3 regions of the Gracilibacillus caseinilyticus genome follow, and region 1 is predicted to be linked to each of the others. Evidence: predicted binding sites of a transcription regulator. Region 1 holds the regulator's gene; each other region holds the start of a gene.

Region 1 (3,294 bases):
ACCTGCTACATGGGGAGCAGCCATAGATGTTCCTGATAGTTTAGCAAACTTACTATCTAAATAAGTTGATAAAATATCTACTCCTGGAGCTACAAGATCTACCTCATTATTAGTATTCGAAAATGGAGCAATCTGTAAGTTTAAGTCAACAGCACCTACACTAATGACCTCGTTATACGCTCCAGGATAAGCATATTCAGGAGTTTCCTCATTTCCATCTCCTTCATTTCCCGTAGCGACAACGACAGATATATCCTTACTGACTGCATTTTGAATGGCTTCATGCATTTCAGTGATATCATTAGGCCCACCCAAGGACATGGAAATAACTCGTGCCCGTACGTTGTTCGGACCGCGCCATTCAACTGCATAGTTTATCGCATTAATGATCCAGTCATACTCACCTGAACCTTCTCCAGTCAAAGCTTTTAGACTTAATATTTTAGCCTTTGGAGCAACACCCACAACCCCATCGCCATTAAGACTTGCTGCAATAGTTCCTGATACATGTGTTCCGTGACCGTTATTGTCTTCAAAGTTGTTTTGGTCTCCATTATAATCGCTTGTAAAATTTCGTCCGCCAATAATTTGATCTTTAAAGTCTGGATGATCTGACTCAATTCCAGTGTCTATCACTGCAACTACTATATCTTCTCCTTCAAAACCTTTTTCCCACAAGGCAGGGGCCTGTACTAGTTGAACGCCTTCTGGGGTCTCATTTTTGGAATCCTCAATCGATTGAATCGTATAAGGAATTAAGTGAACCTTATTTTGTACCATTTTATAATTCACTCCTTTAAAATTTACCCTCTCTATATAAGGTATGTAATTAGGTTGGAAAAGTTTACTAGATTTACTGATTTTAATATTGTTGTAATAATTTGGAGATAATAGGCTGTGATTGCTAGTTTAATTGTCCTGTGGGTGATAGTTGATGTGTCGGTATCCAATGTCTGCAATCGAAAGAAGGTTTTGTTATATATATTACCTATTTTGATAGACTTCAAACCAATCAAAGAAAAAATATAGGAATTTTTAACAAGTGAAAAGAAGGGGGGTGTATATCTTGGTGTAAAAAGCCTTTGGTAGTATCGCCAAAGGCTTTTTTTGAATCTATTATAAGCTGCGGTATAAGCCGACAACTCTACCAAGAATGCTAACATTATCGTAGATTAACGCATCCATTGTCGCGTTTTCAGGCTGCAGTCGAATATGATCCTTTTCCTTGAAGAAACGTTTTACCGTTGCTTCGCTTTCTTCTGTCATGGCAACTACGATATCCCCGTTTTCAGCTGTGTTTTGCTGTTTGACAATCACTTTGTCTCCATTGAGAATACCGGCTTCAATCATACTGTCCCCTTCAATAATCAATACGAACAACTGTTCACTTGCATGCATTTCATTATGTGGGATTGGGATGTATTCTTCAATATTTTCTACTGCTGTAATTGGAAGCCCTGCTGTTACTTTACCAATTACGGGAGCAAAGGTTGCTTCTGTCTTAGGGATTTCTAAATCGCCATCTTGTGGCAATACTTCAATTGCTCTTGGTTTCGTAGGATCTCTGCGAATATATCCTTTCTTCTCTAATCGCGCGAGATGTCCGTGTACCGTTGAGCTAGATGCTAGACCGACTGCCTCTCCAATCTCGCGAACAGAGGGTGGATATCCTTTTAACTCTACTTGTTCTTTAATATAAGCTAAAATCTCCTCTTGTCGCTTTGATAGATTTGTCATATTTCAATCTCCTAACACGTATTATTTATTAATCAAAGTATAGCATATATAGAATAGCATTACAAACATTCGTTCGAAAAAAGAGTTGACATGAACACTTGTTCGTGTATAATGAAATTACGAACAAAAGTTCTGGGAGGGATGCAAGTTGTTAAAAAATTTATCGAAAGTTGACATTTTTTATTTGATAGCATTTATACTAGGTATTGCATTTTTTTATTTTTCAGCAGTATCAAACTTGTAGAATTGTAGGTGTACGTTTTATGTCTAGAGCCATTATTTATTGTCGGGTAAGTACAAGTAAAGACACACAAGAGACTTCAATCAAACGGCAAAAGGAAGAATTGCGTTATTTTGCATCCCGATATGAGATGGAGGTTGTGCAAGTAATAGAAGAGAAACAGAGCGGTTATGAAATCGAAAGGGAAGGTGTCTTTACTCTCCTCGAAGCATTTCAAAACAACACAGCAGATACATTACTTATCCAAGATGAAACGAGATTAGGGCGAGGAAATACGAAGATCGCTTTACTGCATCAGCTACAACGGTTAGATGTATCCATCTTTTGCTTAGCACAGAATGGCGAATTGCAATTGTCAGAAGGAGATTCGATGGTATTACAAATCGTCTCGATTGTGGAAGAATATCAACTTAAATTACATAACGCTAAAATCAAACGAGGCATGAGAAAAGCTGTTGATAACGGATTTAATCCAGCGGAGAATCTGTCCAATCAACACCTTGCGAAAGGAAGAGAACGCAAACATTTTCCGATCGAAGAAGTGAAACGGCTGAGAAAAAATAATCTGACCTTTCATGAAATTGCATCTGTCTTACGAGGGATGGGATATAATGTTTCGAAAGCCACGGTCCATCGGCGTTATCAGGAATACCAATCACTTGAAAAGTCTATGAAGGAAGATTAAAATAGAAGGACAGGGTATACAAGTTATGTATACTCTTTTTTTCATGGTAAAATACATGCATTCATGTCTGAATAAAAATGATGGAAAAGAAATCGAGGTGTATATATTATGCTTTCCCAAGATAAAATTGCTCGTATTAATGAGTTATCGAAAAAATCTAAATCAGAAGGTTTAACAGAAGAAGAAAAAAAAGAACAAAAAGAATTACGAGAAGCTTATTTGAAAAATGTTAGGAAATCTTTTAAAAATCAATTAAAAGGAATGACGGTCGTTGATCCGAATGGCGATGACGTTACTCCAGAAAAATTAAAACAGTTAAAGAAGAAGAAGTAGTTACTTCTTCTTCTTTAACTACTTGTTCTGGAGCGACCATACAAGTTGAATTTCGGTGAAAAAACTGATAATTCTAACGAAAATTATCGTGTTTTAACTTTAATATACTTGTCATATAGCGGATTTCGTTATAGGATTATAGATGTGCGTACATATTTTTTTGATATTGAAAGGGGAAAAATCATGTCAAACCAAACTGAACAATTGTCTATTAATTCAATCAGAACATTGTCGATAGACGCAATTGAACAAGCAAATTCCGGACACCCGGGCTTACCAATGGGTGCTGCTCCAATGG
Region 2 (3,294 bases), 330 kb from region 1:
ATCATTACTCTAAATGCAGCCGATGCCTTAAGGAAGCTCGGTTCAGCAGGTAAGCCACTGTTTACTTCTTCTTTACAAATTATCAAGGACAACAGAGAAGCTTTGTCCAATGAAGTGGGAGAAATTGTTGTTAAAGGTCCGATGGTGACAAATGGCTATTATCAAAGAGTGGAAGCCAACCAAAAAGCGTTTCGAGACGGTTGGTTGTACACTGGTGATTTAGGCTATTTGGATGAAGAAGGTTTTCTATTCGTTGTCGATCGGCGCAGCGATTTAATTATTTCGGGAGGGGAGAACATATACCCTGCTGAGATAGAAGACGTTCTACTCTCATGCGATGGTGTTCTTGAAGCGGGTGTAACTGGTATGAAAGATGAAAAATGGGGACAAGTGCCGGTCGCTTTTGTTGTATGCGATTCTGAGCAAATAACATCAGAACACATACTTGCATACTGTCAGGAAAGACTGGCTGCTTTTAAAGTCCCAAAACGGTTAATGTTCTGTTCTCAACTGCCCCGTAACGCTACTGGTAAGCTGCAACGTTATAAGTTGAAGGAGTGTTGATAGGAAAATCGAGCAACCGCGCTTGATCCTTTTTAAGCTAGCTATACTGCAGATTACGCTTTGTAGTGATGTTTGAACTCAGTAATGATGTGTAAGGATATATAGCTCCGGCCAACCACTAGGGGATTGGCCGGAGCTATATTCATTCTACAACCTTTGCTAGTACTGCTATTAGCTATTTCATCCACTAAAGCGCAGGAAATATTAATCTGCATTATAGGCACCTTTTTCATAATTATTGGGCCTGGTTCCTTCAGATAATTTACCTTAATGACTGTTATTATCTTTCCGGACTGATAAGGAACTCCGCAATTGCCGGGTTTCCAATTAGGCATAGTGTCCGCCAATTTTTTTACTTCTCTCTCTCGTAATGCCTGCTTTCGTATAGCTTGTTGCACGCAGCAGGGAAGTGGAACCGTATTTAGCACGAATAGCGTCCATCACATAGCCGAGATCTTTCTTTTTCGGCTCATTATCAAACAAGTTCAATTGCGTCTCAATATCATCATATAGATTGTTCAAGGATACCGATACACGCCTGATTTTACTGTGTTGATCGTAAAATTCGTGAAATAATTGAAAGCATACCTGGTAAATATCCATTGTCACATTAGTAGGCAAATGAAGAGAACGAGAGCGATGAAAACCCCCTCCATTATCCGCATAACCAACACCCAGATGGATAGTTCTGCCTGCTCGTTCATGGGTACGTGCGCGTCGACAAACCTCCTCGCACAAATCAAGTATACAGACTAAGGTTTCTTCTGCGCTGTAATCTCTTAATAATGTCATGCCATGCCCAAAGCCTTTTTGGGTTTCTTTTTTGTAGTAGGAATCATATACAGGGCTTAAATCAATGCCCCATGCATGCCAATATAACTGCTCGCCAATCACACCAAACCGTTTCTGTAAGCGATCTAAGCGATAATTTGCAAGCTGTCCTAAATAAATGATACCCATTTTATTTAAGTGAACGGTCAACCGTCTGCCAATCCCCCAAACTTTTTCAATTGGTATCGGCCAAAGTAGCCGTTCTACATCCTGATAGCGGCACGTAGCAATTCCGGTCTTTTTTGCGTATATATCCATCACAACTTTTGCCAGAAATTTGTTATCTCCAATTCCAATGGCACAGGTTAATCCCATTGTGTCATATATTTCATCCATGATCATCTTGGCAATTTTTTGAGCATCTCCATATAAATGCTTCATCCCATCAACAGTGATCCACATTTCATCAACAGAATAAGGGTGAATCGCTTCTTTTGGGACATATTGATAAAGCAGCTTCGTAATTTCTACGGAGACGTTCACATAATCTCCCATTTTAGCTTCGACAACATAGATATCAGGATCCTCCGGCAATTCAAAGTACCGGCTGACATTTTTGACACCATACTTTCGTTTTAAAGCGGGGGAAGCAGCCAGAATAATACTGCCCGAACGGTTCTTGTCACCAACTACCGCGAGCATGGCAGTCATAGGATCAAGACCGCGTTTCACACATTCAATACTTGCGTAAAAAGAACGCATATCAATACATAGGACATCATGCTTTGGATAGGTAGTGTAATCCATCATTCAACACCTCAACGAACGTTTGTTCTATTAAAGTAGTATATCCTATTCATCGCAAAAAGAAAAGTGTTAAAATATAGCAATTAATTGATAAAGATTATCAAACTCATTGACTTTGCTATAAAAAGCTACTAAACTAGAGGAAGAGTAAAAGTTCGAATTGAATATTTTAAAAATTGTCCCAACAGTGCAAAAAGGGAGAGGTTCCAAATGGAAACATTAGTAACAAAAGATTTAACACTAGGATATGGTGAAGAGATAGTTATAGATGACTTAGATATTACAATCCCTAAAGGAGAAATTACAGTCTTTATTGGTGGAAATGGCTGTGGTAAGTCGACTTTACTTCGCTCATTAGCAAGGTTGCTAAAACCGAAGCAAGGGGATGTCGTACTAAACGGTGAAGATATTGCGAAAATCCCTACTAAAGAAGTGGCAAAACAAATGGCGATTTTGCCACAAAGTCCTATCAGCCCGGAAGGATTAACAGTAGAAGACTTAGTCAAACAAGGAAGACATCCATATAAGACGATGTTCAAACGCTGGTCCGAAGAAGATGAGACAGCAGTAAATGAAGCGTTGGAATCGACAAATATGCTCGACTTAAAAGATCGTGCCGTGGATTCCTTATCAGGTGGACAGCGGCAGCGTGCCTGGATTGCAATGACGCTTGCACAAGGAACAGATACTATCCTGTTGGATGAGCCTACAACATACTTAGATATGACACACCAGATTGAAATTTTGGATTTATTATTCGAGTTGAATGAACGTCGTCAAAGCACAATTGTCATGGTGTTACATGATTTAAACCTTGCTTGCCGTTATGCACATCATATTGTTGCAATTAAAGACAAAAAGGTGTATGCGCAAGGTAAACCGGAGGAAATTATTAATTGTGGCTTAGTGCACGATGTATTCCAAATGAAAGCAGATGTCATGTATGATCCGATGTTTGGAACACCTATGTGTATCCCGCACGGACGTGGACGATGCCTGATCAAAGAAGCTGTAGCAGAATCACAACAACAAATGCAATCAGTCGGAAATTAACAAAACCCCTGTATTCCCTAAGGAATACAGGGGTTTTTAGTGTTAACCACAATGAAAAATGGATTGCTTCAAAACAAGGCTCTATTATATATGTTGGGG
Region 3 (3,294 bases), 520 kb from region 1:
TGACCGGTGTATGTTCGAGCTCATATGGACCTGGAGTGGCTGAGACATATATTAACTGATTGGCTTTTTGTTCAAATTCACCGAAGGTCAACGGACGGTTATCCATTGCAGATGGTAAACGAAAACCATGATCAACCAGCACTTTCTTCCGAGCCTGGTCTCCATTATACATACCACGAATTTGCGGTAACGTAACATGGGACTCATCGATGACGATTAACGAATCATCAGGAAAGTAGTCTATTAATGTATAAGGAGTAGAACCTGCTTCTCTTAAGGAAAGATGTCGTGAATAATTCTCAATGCCAGAACAAAAGCCCATCTCTTCCATCATCTCGAGGTCATAATTGGTGCGCTGTTCTAATCGCTGTGCTTCTAGCAATTTGTCCTCTTCACGAAATTTAGCAAGCTGCTCATTTAATTCCTGTTTAATATTTTCCATCGCGACTTTTAATTTTTCTTCTCGCGTGACGAAGTGAGAAGCTGGGAATATCGCTATATGTTCTCGATCGCCGAGTATTTCACCTGTCAAGGCATCGACTTCGCGAATTCGATCGATTTCATCACCAAAAAATTCAATGCGCACACAATGTTCTTCCCTTGATGCTGGGATTATTTCTACCGAATCTCCCCGAACACGAAAGGTACCGCGCTGAAAGTCAATATCATTACGAGCATACTGAATATCCACTAATGCTCTTAATAATTCATCCCGATCTTTTTCCATACCAACACGCAAGGATAAAACCTGACTGCTATATTCCTCTGGTGAACCCAAGCCGTAAATGCACGAAACACTGGCAACGACCAGGACATCATTTCGTTCAAACAAGGCAGAGGTTGCAGAGTGTCGAAGTTTATCAATTTCATCATTGACACTAGCGTCCTTTTCAATAAATGTATCTGTCGACGGCACATACGCTTCTGGCTGATAATAATCATAATAACTGACAAAATACTCTACTGCGTTCTTAGGAAAGAATTCTTTAAATTCACTGTACAACTGACCGGCAAGTGTTTTGTTATGGGCAATAACAAGCGTAGGCCGGTTAATTTCTTTCACGACATTACTAACCGTAAACGTCTTACCTGTACCTGTTGCACCAAGCAATGTCTGGTGACGTTTGTTCTTCTCGACACCTTCTACGAGTTCTTTAATGGCGCGGGGCTGATCCCCTTGCGGCTCATAAGGTGCCTGTAAATCAAATGTATGTTGATCCACCATATTACCTCCGTTCTCTTTATCTATCTATTAGTATACACGATCACTCACAAAAAAGCGAACAAATATTCGTTTGGGTTTTATTGGTTTCATTTTCATTATAACCAATGGTGTGGGGATGATAAAAAGATATGATATGAAATAACTAAAATAATCGAATTGTTCATTGCTTCGCGTAGTTGCAAAGCGAATTATCATTAGAACAGATATGAATCTCATGAAAACTGCTCTTCACTATCTAAATGAAGTATATAAGCTTCTGATAATACGGATTTAGTCAACTAGCATAGAGGTAATTTTGAAATATTTTTAGTGGTATGATACCGCTCCGGTCAACCACTTCGCGTCCTGCGGGAGTCTACGTGGTTGGCCTAGGCTAATGTATTCTACAACTGGTGCATGATATAGTATGTTGATTGGTATCCTCATGATCGTCCATACTGTCTAAAGGAATAATGCATAGCACTGCTGCTACTTCCTGTAACAATGTGTCTACAAGTATCGCTTCGAAGTGATCTTTCTCGGTCACAAGGCGGCAAAGAAGCAGACAAGTCGTAGCCTAGCTGAAGCCATTCCCCACAGGACGCGGAGCATTGCTTAGCATATACTAAATACAACATAAATATATCGCAAGTGTTTACCGTATTATGAAAAGCCTATTTTTCAAATATTTAAGTAAAAGCACCTGCATTATCCATGAAAAAGCCATAGCTATTGTTAGCTATGGCTTGTTTGGTCGTATTGGTTTACTTCAAATAAATCGATTAGTTCGATTTCCGGATGTTTGTCGACAAACCAGCGTAATGCGAAATCATTTTTGAATAAGACAAGAAAGTCCTCTTCGCGATCTTTCACCAACAAGTTCCGCTCATCAAATAATTTTGGATCGACTTGATCCTTCTTGAGCCAGCGCGGAATACGATCTCCAATTGATTCAAGCATGACTTCCACATTGTACTCGTTCTTCATACGATGCTGGAATACTTCATACTGGAGCTGACCTACGGCACCAATGATCATCGAATCGGTTGGATAGCCACGGAATAGCTGGATTGCACCTTCCTGCACAAGCTGTTCAATCCCTTTACGGAACTGCTTTGCTTTCATTACGTTTTTGGCAGTTACGCGCTGGAACATTTCTGGTGGGAACTGAGGTAACTCATCATATTGAAAAACATTTTTCCCTTCCAGTAAAGTATCCCCTATTCGATAGGAGCCTGGATCATAAACACCAATGATGTCACCAGCGTATGCTTCTTGTACTGTATCACGGGAAGAAGCGACGAATTGTTGCGTCTGCCCAAGTCGAATGCTCTTGCCAGTTCGAGCTAACGTCACGTTCATACCCCGCTCAAACTTACCGGAACATACTCGCAAAAATGCAATTCGGTCACGGTGCTGCGGATTCATGTTCGCCTGAATTTTGAAAATGAATCCGGAGAAATCGGGATAATCAGGGCTGATGACTTCCTCGGTCGTACGGCGTGGTCCTGGTGCAGGAGCTAACTCGATAAAAGTATCAAAAAAGGTCTGTACACCAAAGGGTGCCAAGGCACTACCAAAGAACACCGGCGTTTGTTCTCCTTCTAATACACGATCGATAGAGAACTGATCACCTGCTTCATCTAATAGTTCTAATTCATCGACAGTTTCCTGATAAGTAGGATGCTGGGCGATTTCGTCCTGATCCATTTCTGACATTGGAATATACGACTCTTCCTCATTACCATTAAATTTAATAAATTGGTCTTGGTAACGGTCCAGAATCCCTAAAAATCGTTTTCCCATACCAACCGGCCAGTTCATTGGATACGTTTCAATATTTAACACTTCTTCAATCTGGTCTAACAATTCCAGTGGTTCACGTCCCTCGCGGTCAAGCTTATTAATGAAAGTAAAAATCGGAATACCACGCATTTTACAAACTTTGAACAGCTTAATCGTTTGTGCTTCGATACCCTTTGTCGCATCAATAATCATGACAACACTGTCAACCGCTGTCAGCGTCCGGTACGTATCCTCACTGAAATCTTCGTGTCCAGGAGTATCAAGGATATTGACCTTGTGCCCTT

What was found. Region 1 encodes LexA, which represses DNA repair genes until DNA is damaged. Its sites were predicted from a motif close to CGAACATATGTTCG; they were not measured.
Region 2: the regulator LexA is predicted to act here: its motif matches at 2,158-2,171, upstream of MUN88_RS18895 (DNA polymerase IV).
Region 3: the regulator LexA is predicted to act here: its motif matches at 1,281-1,294, upstream of uvrB (excinuclease ABC subunit UvrB).

Annotation. Positions count from the first base shown of each region.
Region 1 covers NZ_CP095072.1:3,605,622-3,608,915, reverse strand. Annotated here, with positions in the region: gene MUN88_RS17315 (S8 family peptidase) at 1-780, opposite strand, end outside; gene lexA (transcriptional repressor LexA) at 1,117-1,737, opposite strand; gene MUN88_RS17305 (YneB family resolvase-like protein) at 2,001-2,663, shown strand; gene MUN88_RS17300 (DUF896 domain-containing protein) at 2,772-2,996, shown strand; gene tkt (transketolase) at 3,180-3,294, shown strand, end outside.
Region 2 covers NZ_CP095072.1:3,937,311-3,940,604, reverse strand. Annotated here, with positions in the region: gene MUN88_RS18900 (o-succinylbenzoate--CoA ligase) at 1-564, shown strand, start outside; gene MUN88_RS18895 (DNA polymerase IV) at 892-2,142, opposite strand; gene MUN88_RS18890 (ABC transporter ATP-binding protein) at 2,353-3,195, shown strand.
Region 3 covers NZ_CP095072.1:4,123,220-4,126,513, forward strand. Annotated here, with positions in the region: gene uvrB (excinuclease ABC subunit UvrB) at 1-1,225, opposite strand, end outside; gene MUN88_RS19890 (peptide chain release factor 3) at 1,940-3,294, opposite strand, start outside.